DNA from 2 places in the Dehalobacterium formicoaceticum genome. Region 1 is predicted to be linked to the other one. Evidence: a T-box and tRNA genes for the amino acid it is inferred to sense, from the RefSeq annotation. Region 1 holds a T-box; the other holds one or more tRNA genes.

The links. The T-box of region 1 lies ahead of tyrS (tyrosine--tRNA ligase). A T-box ahead of a tRNA ligase gene usually reads a tRNA of that ligase, here a tRNA-Tyr.
Region 2: it encodes a tRNA-Tyr, which carries the amino acid that the T-box ahead of tyrS (tyrosine--tRNA ligase) is inferred to sense. The anticodon was not compared.

What each region holds. Positions count from the first base shown of each region.
Region 1 covers NZ_CP022121.1:3,048,000-3,052,419, forward strand. The annotation lists gene CEQ75_RS19575 (cation efflux transmembrane domain-containing protein) at 33-338, shown strand; gene CEQ75_RS14760 (protein-L-isoaspartate(D-aspartate) O-methyltransferase) at 277-882, opposite strand; gene tyrS (tyrosine--tRNA ligase) at 944-2,179, opposite strand; T-box leader at 2,234-2,466, opposite strand; gene CEQ75_RS18705 (hypothetical protein) at 2,534-2,701, opposite strand; gene CEQ75_RS14770 (DUF134 domain-containing protein) at 2,755-3,108, opposite strand; gene CEQ75_RS14775 (NifB/NifX family molybdenum-iron cluster-binding protein) at 3,429-3,815, shown strand; gene CEQ75_RS14780 (DUF4153 domain-containing protein) at 3,871-4,420, opposite strand, start outside.
Region 2 covers NZ_CP022121.1:1,149,202-1,153,621, reverse strand. The annotation lists gene tuf (elongation factor Tu) at 1-1,187, opposite strand, end outside; tRNA gene CEQ75_RS05630 (tRNA-Met) at 1,414-1,489, opposite strand; tRNA gene CEQ75_RS05625 (tRNA-Thr) at 1,548-1,623, opposite strand; tRNA gene CEQ75_RS05620 (tRNA-Met) at 1,628-1,703, opposite strand; tRNA gene CEQ75_RS05615 (tRNA-Tyr) at 1,709-1,794, opposite strand; tRNA gene CEQ75_RS05610 (tRNA-Thr) at 1,841-1,916, opposite strand; gene sigH (RNA polymerase sporulation sigma factor SigH) at 1,981-2,628, opposite strand; gene CEQ75_RS05600 (glutamine--tRNA ligase/YqeY domain fusion protein) at 2,819-4,420, opposite strand, start outside.

The sequences.
Region 1 (4,420 bases):
GTATCTTGCTATGGAAAGCAAAGGTAGGTATTATGACAGATTTCTTACTTCGAATTTTTGTAAAGAACAGTGAAGAAACGAATAATCCTGATGTGCGAGGTCAAATCGGAACCTTGGCAAGTTGGACCGGAATTATCCTTAATATCTTATTGGTTGCAGGCAAAGGTACCGCCGGGATTATTTCAGGGAGTTTATCCGTAATTGCAGACGGATTTAATAATTTGATGGACGCGGCAGGTTCTGTGGTGAATATTGAATTTTTAGACTATTACACAACTATTTATCTTTTTTGGCAGAAGACTCCCATCCATATTTACCCTTCATTTCAACAAAGGTAACCCGTAGTAAGGTTTCATCATGCATAGTACCATCACTATCTTTAGTAATCAATTTTAATTCCTGATTTCCTTGGGGTCCTACGGGAATAATCATTCTCCCTCCTGGCTTTAGTTGATTTACCAGCTCATCGGGTATTTTTTCCGCGGCCGCTGTGACCATTATTCTGTCGTAGGGTGCATGCTCCTTCCAGCCTTCACTGCCATCGCCGATGGCAAAGAAAATGTTGGAATAGCCTAATTTACCCAGTCTCTCCATTGCCTTTTCCGATAGTTCTTTAATTCTTTCCATGGTAAAAACTGTCTGGGAGAATTCAGCCAGCAGAGCAGTTTGATAGCCGGATCCGGTGCCAATCTCCAATACCTTGCAGGTCTTATCCGGGTTCAGCTCCTCAGTCATTTTTAAGACTAAACTAGGCTGGGATATGGTTTGTTCATGTCCAATGGGTAGGGCTTGATCCATATGAGCATATTTTTTATTTTCATTATCGATGAAGTAAGATCGGTCCAGTGTACCGTAAAAAGCCAGTAGATCATGGTAATTCATATTTTGCCCCTCCTTTTACAATCACCGGTTTAATCTCTTGTTTAATCCCTTGTTTTAAATATTAACCTTGGCTAGGCTTTAACAAAGCCTTATGGTAAGTTTTCTTCCCTTTACGTATTCTGATACCTTTCTCCAATTCAACTGAGGTAATATTATCGTCAATGGATTCAACCTTAGCATCATCAATAAAAACTCCCCCCTGCTGAATCAGACGCCTCGCTTCACTCTTAGAGGCTACTAAACCACAGGTCAACAACAAATCCACCACATTGATCACACCGTCATTCAAGTTCTCAGTTGTAATTTCAGTAGTAGGCATATGAGAATCATCCGAACCACCTGAAAAGAGAGCGTGTGAAGCAGTCTTTGCCTGTTGGGCTTCTTCTTCTCCGTGAATCAGCTTAGTCAGCTCAAATGCTAAAATTTCTTTAGCTTCGTTTAGCTGACTGCCCTCCCATTTGTCCATAGCATCAATCTGTTCAAGGGGTAAAAATGTCAGCATCCGAATGCACTTAAGGACATCAGCATCATTAACATTGCGCCAGTACTGATAGAACTCAAAAGGAGAAGTTTTGTCAGGGTCAAGCCAAACAGCGCCCTTTGCCGTTTTGCCCATCTTATTACCTTCAGAATTCATTAATAAGGTAATTGTCATCGCATATGCATCTTGGCCTAATTTACGACGAATTAATTCCGTACCGCCTAACATATTAGACCACTGGTCATCGCCGCCAAACTGCATATTGCACCCGTAATTCTGGAACAGATAATAAAAATCATAGGACTGCATAATCATATAATTTAATTCCAGGAAGGACAGGCCCTTTTCCATGCGCTGCTTATAGCATTCGGCACGCAGCATATTATTTACAGAAAAATGTGCCCCAACTTCACGCAGTACTTCAAGATAATTCAGCTTTAAGAGCCAGTCAGCATTATTAACCATGATCGCCTTATCTTCACCGAATTCAATGAATCTTTCCATCTGTTTCTTGAAACATTCACAATTATGCTGAATTGTTTCAGGTGTCATCATCGAACGCAAGTCCGTTCGCCCGGAAGGGTCACCAATATAGCCGGTTCCGCCACCTAAAAGGACGATCGGTTTGTTTCCTGCCATCTGTAAACGCTTCATGAGACATAAGGCCATAAAATGACCAACATGTAAAGAATCCGCAGTTGGGTCAAATCCAATATAAAATGTTGCTTTACCGTTATTAACCAGTTCTTTAATCTCTTCTTCATTGGTGACTTGGGCAATCAAACCACGGGCTTGCAATTCTTCATAAACTTTCATTCTAACGACTCCTCTGCAAATATTAAAAATAAAACGCCCCCTGCTCCACATGGAACAGAGGGCAGAAATTGCGGTACCACCTCTGACTCGAAAATTCCTCACAGAATTTCCCTTAATAAGTGCACATACACTCATACGCTTTATCGGGCGTACCCGTCAAACCCTACTATCAGTTCAGGCAGCGGCTCCGGGATGTAATTGGAATCAGTTTTTCTACAGCCTCCCACCAACCGGCTGTTCTCTGAAAAACAAAATACTGACCTACTTTTTCCCTTCATAGCTTTTTAATTATTATCATTAATCATATTACAATTCTAATTGATAAAGCAGTAAAAGTAAAGTCATTAATGAAAATCACTGTTTGGGTGTCTCGGGATCAGTTTTCTTGACACGGGAGAAATAAGGATGAAGCTCAGGCGGCGTTATCCCTTCTAACTTACAATCCTCACAGACCTTTAAGCCATTGTCTTCATAAATATCATCATGAGAAACTTCAGCTCCGCATTTTTCACATTTTTCCATTCAGCATCCTCCTTAAGAGGGACAAGGTGCCTGTCCCCTTGTCCCGCTACTAATTAATTGGGGGGTTCCAAATCCACCATTTGTCTGCGGCAACCACGCCCGCAGCCTACCCGGTCACAGAGACGATATTCGCCGCCTTCAATCAACAATACCTTGCCGTTAACTAATGATTCAGCCAGCTTTTTTCTTGCTTCAAAATAAATGCCTTGAACAGTGGTACGAGCGACATTCATTTTTTTGGCACATTCTTCTTGAGTAAAACCCTCCAAATCGATCAGTCTAATTGTTTCGTATTCGTCAACTGTCATATGCACATGATTATTCGCATCCGCAGGTAAATCAAGCGGTCCGAATTTACTACACTCGGGCAGAGAACAAACTTTTCTCCATTTTATCGGTCTTGCCATAAATCTCTCCTCTTTATTTTATCAAATTAGAAATATCCGAAGTGTCCTTTACGGTATACCGTTTGAGGGACAAGGGTTGGACAAGATATTTATGACCCTGGTTTATGATTTATGATATTAACAGTTTTATTATATCGCATTTGGGGTATATGTCTATAATGTTTTTGATTTTAATACCGGATATAAGGGACAGAATGCGCAAGATTAGGATATGAACTGGGATATTGACATATGATATAAATCCCATTATACTTTATGTAGTTTATGGCATATGCCAATTATAATTTTAATAACATCAATAGAAAGCGAGGGCATGTAACATGAAAATTGCGGTGACATATGAAAATGGAGAGGTGTTTCAACACTTCGGACACACCGAAAGGTTTAAAATCTATGATATTGAAAACGAAAAAATTACGGTAACCACGATTGTCAACACAAATGGCAGCGGTCACGGCGCACTTGCCGACATTCTTAAAAAGATAGGTGTTGATACACTTATTTGCGGCGGTATCGGCGGAGGGGCAAAGAGGGCACTGGCTGAAGCGGGTATTAAGCTCTATGGTGGTGTCTCCGGCGATGCCGATAAGGCAGTAGATCAATTACTTTCGGGAGAATTGAAATTTGATTCAGATGCGACTTGCGACCATCACGGGGAACATCATGGGCACACCTGCGGCGAACAAAGATGTGGAGAGCATCATTAATCTGCAAAAATCTGCTAAAGAATGAATGAAGGGGAGTGCAATCTCCCCTTCATTCTTATTTTTCACTGAGATATAAAGCATAGGGATTCATCCAGTAATTAATGATGTCATTCGACGGATCAACATTGATATCGATATTGTTGATTACCAGCAACATTTTCAGCTCAGGAGTTTCTAATTTCAAACTCATGTCATCGAAGGAGGGTACGTATTTTGCCGATTTTCCCGGTGGGTATTTTTTCGTAAGTCGGTCTAAATAATCATTCAAGTCCTGTTCAATTATCACCCGTTCATCAAGCAGGATTTTTAATGTGGGTATATTATCTTTCTCGTTAATAATCCAATATATTTGATAGGTTCCCTTATCACCTTTCAAAGTGGTATATCCCTCATCATTACCAGACCTGACATAGTATTCTCTTAGCAAGACAGACCATCGATAATCACTTATATCCACAGCCTCGGCGGGCAAGGTTAAGGAAAGGCCCAGGTATCCGCCCGGAACATCAACACCATCCGGTTCCGGCCAAGTCTGTTCAAAACCCATTTTTGCCTTAAAAATATCACTTCTACCCAGACTCTTGTCTAACCATGCAGGTAATTTG
Region 2 (4,420 bases), 1.9 Mb from region 1:
GAAACAACACCTGCTCCTACCGTCCGTCCGCCTTCTCGAATGGCGAAACGCAATCCTTCTTCAATAGCAATGGGGGTGATTAATTCAATACTCATCTTGATGTTATCCCCCGGCATTACCATTTCCACACCTTCAGGAAGATTAGCTACACCCGTTACGTCGGTGGTTCTGAAATAGAACTGAGGCCGATAGCCATTAAAGAACGGGGTATGTCTGCCTCCTTCTTCTTTGGACAAGACATATACTTCCCCTTCAAATTTGGTATGAGGATTGATGCTGTTCGGTTTTGCCAATACCTGGCCCCGTTCCACGTCTTTTCTTTCGATCCCTCTTAAAAGGCAGCCCACATTGTCTCCTGCTTCTGCATAATCCAGCAGCTTACGGAACATTTCTACGCCCGTTACCACCGTCTGTTTCTTTTCGTCCATTAAGCCCACGATTTGCACCGTGTCTCCTACTTTCACCGCGCCTCTTTCCACTCTGCCTGTTACCACCGTACCACGGCCGGTGATCGTAAATACGTCTTCAATCGGCATTAAGAAAGGTTTGTCCTTATCTCTTTCAGGTGTCGGAATATATGCATCTACTGCATCCATCAGTTTCCAGATCGGTCCGCAGTCAGCACATTCTCTGTCTCCGCAGCCGCATTCCAAAGCTTTTAAAGCCGATCCTGCAATAATGGGAATATCATCACCGGGAAATTCATATTCAGAAAGAAGTTCCCGGATCTCCATTTCTACCAATTCCATTAATTCCGGATCATCCACCTGATCTGCTTTATTCATAAAGACCACAATATAAGGAACACCAACCTGACGGGCTAACAAAATGTGTTCCCGGGTTTGAGGCATAGGACCGTCTGCTGCCGATACCACCAAAATTGCCCCGTCCATCTGGGCTGCGCCTGTAATCATGTTTTTGACATAGTCGGCGTGACCCGGGCAGTCTACGTGGGCATAGTGTCTTTTTTCCGTTTGATATTCCACGTGGGAAGTATTAATCGTGATCCCACGGGCTTTTTCTTCCGGTGCATTGTCAATCTGATCATAGGCAGTGGCTACTGCGCCGCCCACATGGGACAAGCAAGAGGTAATAGCTGCCGTTAAAGTGGTTTTGCCGTGGTCTACGTGACCAATGGTTCCCACGTTAATATGGGGTTTATTTCTTTCAAATTTTTGTTTTGCCATGATTTTTCCCTCCAAATATTTTCGCTTATTATACTAAATATAAAAATATTCTGCAATAAATGTCAAATCTTGATATGAATTCTACATCCAAAGCATTTTTCCTCTTGAGAGGCACAAAAAATTAATCTTGCACTCATCAAAATCTATATCCAATATTATACACCAAAATAAAAAATTTAACCAATGTAAAAAGCTTTCAGAATATTTTCTGAAAGCTAACGAGTCTTGGTTGCGGAGGCAGGACTTGAACCTGCGACCTTCGGGTTATGAGCCCGGCGAGCTGCCAACTGCTCCACTCCGCGATATAAACGATCTGTAAAGATATAAAAAAAACGGAAATTCCGTTTCTTTGCTTTTAATTGGAGCCACTGACCAGAGTTGAACTGGTGGCCTCATCCTTACCAAGGATGCGCTCTACCGACTGAGCTACAGCGGCAAATTGGTTGCGGAGGCAGGACTTGAACCTGCGACCTTCGGGTTATGAGCCCGACGAGCTACCAACTGCTCCACTCCGCGATAATTGGTGGAGGGGACTGGATTCGAACCAGTGAAGGCGGAGCCAGCAGATTTACAGTCTGCCCCCTTTGGCCAACTCGGGAACCCCTCCATATTTATTATGCAACTTAAAACTTCGAATTTCTGATTTGACGTACTGGAGCCGACGATGGGACTCGAACCCGCAACCTGCTGATTACAAGTCAGCTGCTCTACCAATTGAGCTACGTCGGCGCAACTGACAAAACCCATTATACCAAGTCTGATTTTGAAAGTCAATGTTTTTTTACTTAATTTTTTAAGCACCTTCACGATTTACTAAGTAACGTTCCAGCTTTCTTTTTACCCGTTGCAAAGCGTTATCAATCGATTTCACATGACGATTCAAGTCCACCGCGATTTCCTGGTATGACTTACCCTCCAAATAGAACATGAGAACCTTCCACTCTAATGAGCTGAGGATTTCTCCCATCTTTTCTTCAATATCATCAAACTCTTCTCTGCTGATTACCAATTCTTCCGGATCCGTAATCTTGGCTCCGGAAATCACATCCAATAAGGTACGGTCTGAATCCTCATCATAAATCGGTTTGTTTAAAGAGACGTAAGAATTCAATGGAATGTGCTTTTGTCTGGTAGCAGTTTTTATGGCCGTAATAATTTGTCGGGTAATACAGAGTTCGGCAAAGGCGCGAAAAGAGGATAACTTATCACATCTGAAATCTCTAATAGCTTTATAAAGGCCAATCATGCCCTCTTGAATGATATCTTCCCGGTCAGCTCCAATTAAAAAATAAGATCTGGCTTTTGCACGAACAAAATTTTTGTATTTATTGATTAAATATTCTTGAGCAGAAATATTGCCGTCTTTCGCAATTTCAACGATATCTTCATCTACCATCATCACAAATCCGTCAAATACATCTCTCTGCACATTCACACTCATCTTCTCGTCCCCACCCCATTTTCTACAAATAATGGTACTTCTGGATTAATATCATACTTGTAAGATGCTCTCCATATTAAAAATTTCCATTTATCATGGAGATATGAGGCGATTGCCTGTCTATTTTACATACATCATTATAACTTAGGCCGATGAAAAAAGTCAAGAGAGGCGCCGAATCGGCTGCCTCTTATTTATTTTTCATTTTGCCCCAGGAATCCTTGAGGGATACCACTCGATTGAAAACGAGGCTGGTGGCAGAAGATTTTTCATCCACGCAAAAATACCCTTGTCGCAAGAATTGATATTTATTGCCTGGCGCAGCTTCTGTCAAAGCCGGTTCCACCAATGCTTCCTCCAAAACCTCCAGCGAATGTGGATTCAAATTCATTGTGAAATCTTCTCCCTGCTCTTCGTCCGGATTCTCTTTTAAAAAAAGATGATCATACAAACGAACCTCGGCCGGCACTGCATGAGCCGCGGAAACCCAATGCAGGGTACCTTTGACCTTACGACCGGACTGGGGCATCCCGCTTTTTGTTTCTGAATCATAGGTGCAATGAAGTGCCTTGACTTCCCCTGTAACGGGATCTTTGATCACATCCACACACTTGATGATGTAAGCGTGTTTTAAGCGCACCTCAGAACCCGGCGATAATCGGAAATATTTCTTCGGCGGATCTTCCATAAAATCTTCTTGTTCAATATAGAGTTCACGAGAAAAGGGGAGATCCCTCGTCCCCATTCCCGGATCTTCCGGATTAATTTCCCCAGGCAGCATTTCTATCTGATTTTCCGGATAATTTATCAAAATCACCTTCAGGGGGCGTAATACACACATTGCTCTGGGGGCACGCTGGTTCAAGTCCTCCCGGACACAGTGCTCCAAAAGAGAAATATCCACGGTGCTGTTGCTTTTGGCCACTCCAATCCGCTCACAAAAATCCTTAATTGCTTCCGGAGTATAGCCTCGTCTGCGCAACCCGGAGATGGTGGGCATTCTGGGATCATCCCATCCCTTAACATCTCCATTTTCTACTAATTGGCGCAGCTTCCTTTTGCTCATCACCGTATAAGTAAGGTTCAAACGAGCAAACTCAATCTGTTGTGGTCTAGGATTAATGTTGCAGGATTCCAGCACCCAATCATATAACGGCCGGTGGTTTTCAAACTCCAGGGTACAAATGGAGTGGGTAATCTGTTCAATGGCATCAGACAAGGGGTGGGCAAAATCGTACATCGGATAGATGCACCAATCATCCCCTGTGCGGTGATGACTGGCTCTCTGAATGCGGTACAGGACCGGATCCCGCATGTTTAAATTGGAAGATGCCATATCAATTTTTCCTCTGAGCACTCTGGCGCCGTCTTCATAGGAACCTGCCCGCATCTCCCTGAAGAGTCTGAGATTTTCTTCCACAGTGCGATCACGGTAAGGACTGTTCTGCCCCGCTTCCGTTAAAGTGCCGCGGAATTCTTTAATTTCTTGGGCTGATAAATCGCAGACATAAGCCTTGCCCTGCTTGATTAATTGCTCCGCAAATTCATATAGTCTCTCGAAATAATCGGAAGCATAAAACATGCGGTCATCCCAATCAAAACCAAGCCAGCGCACATCTTTTTGAATGGATTCCACATACTCTACCTCTTCCTTACTGGGATTGGTATCATCGAAGCGCAGATTGCATAGCCCCTGATACTGGGCGGCAATGCCAAAATTCAGACAGATAGATTTGGCATGTCCAATATGTAAATAACCGTTTGGTTCCGGTGGAAAACGGGTATGGACCCG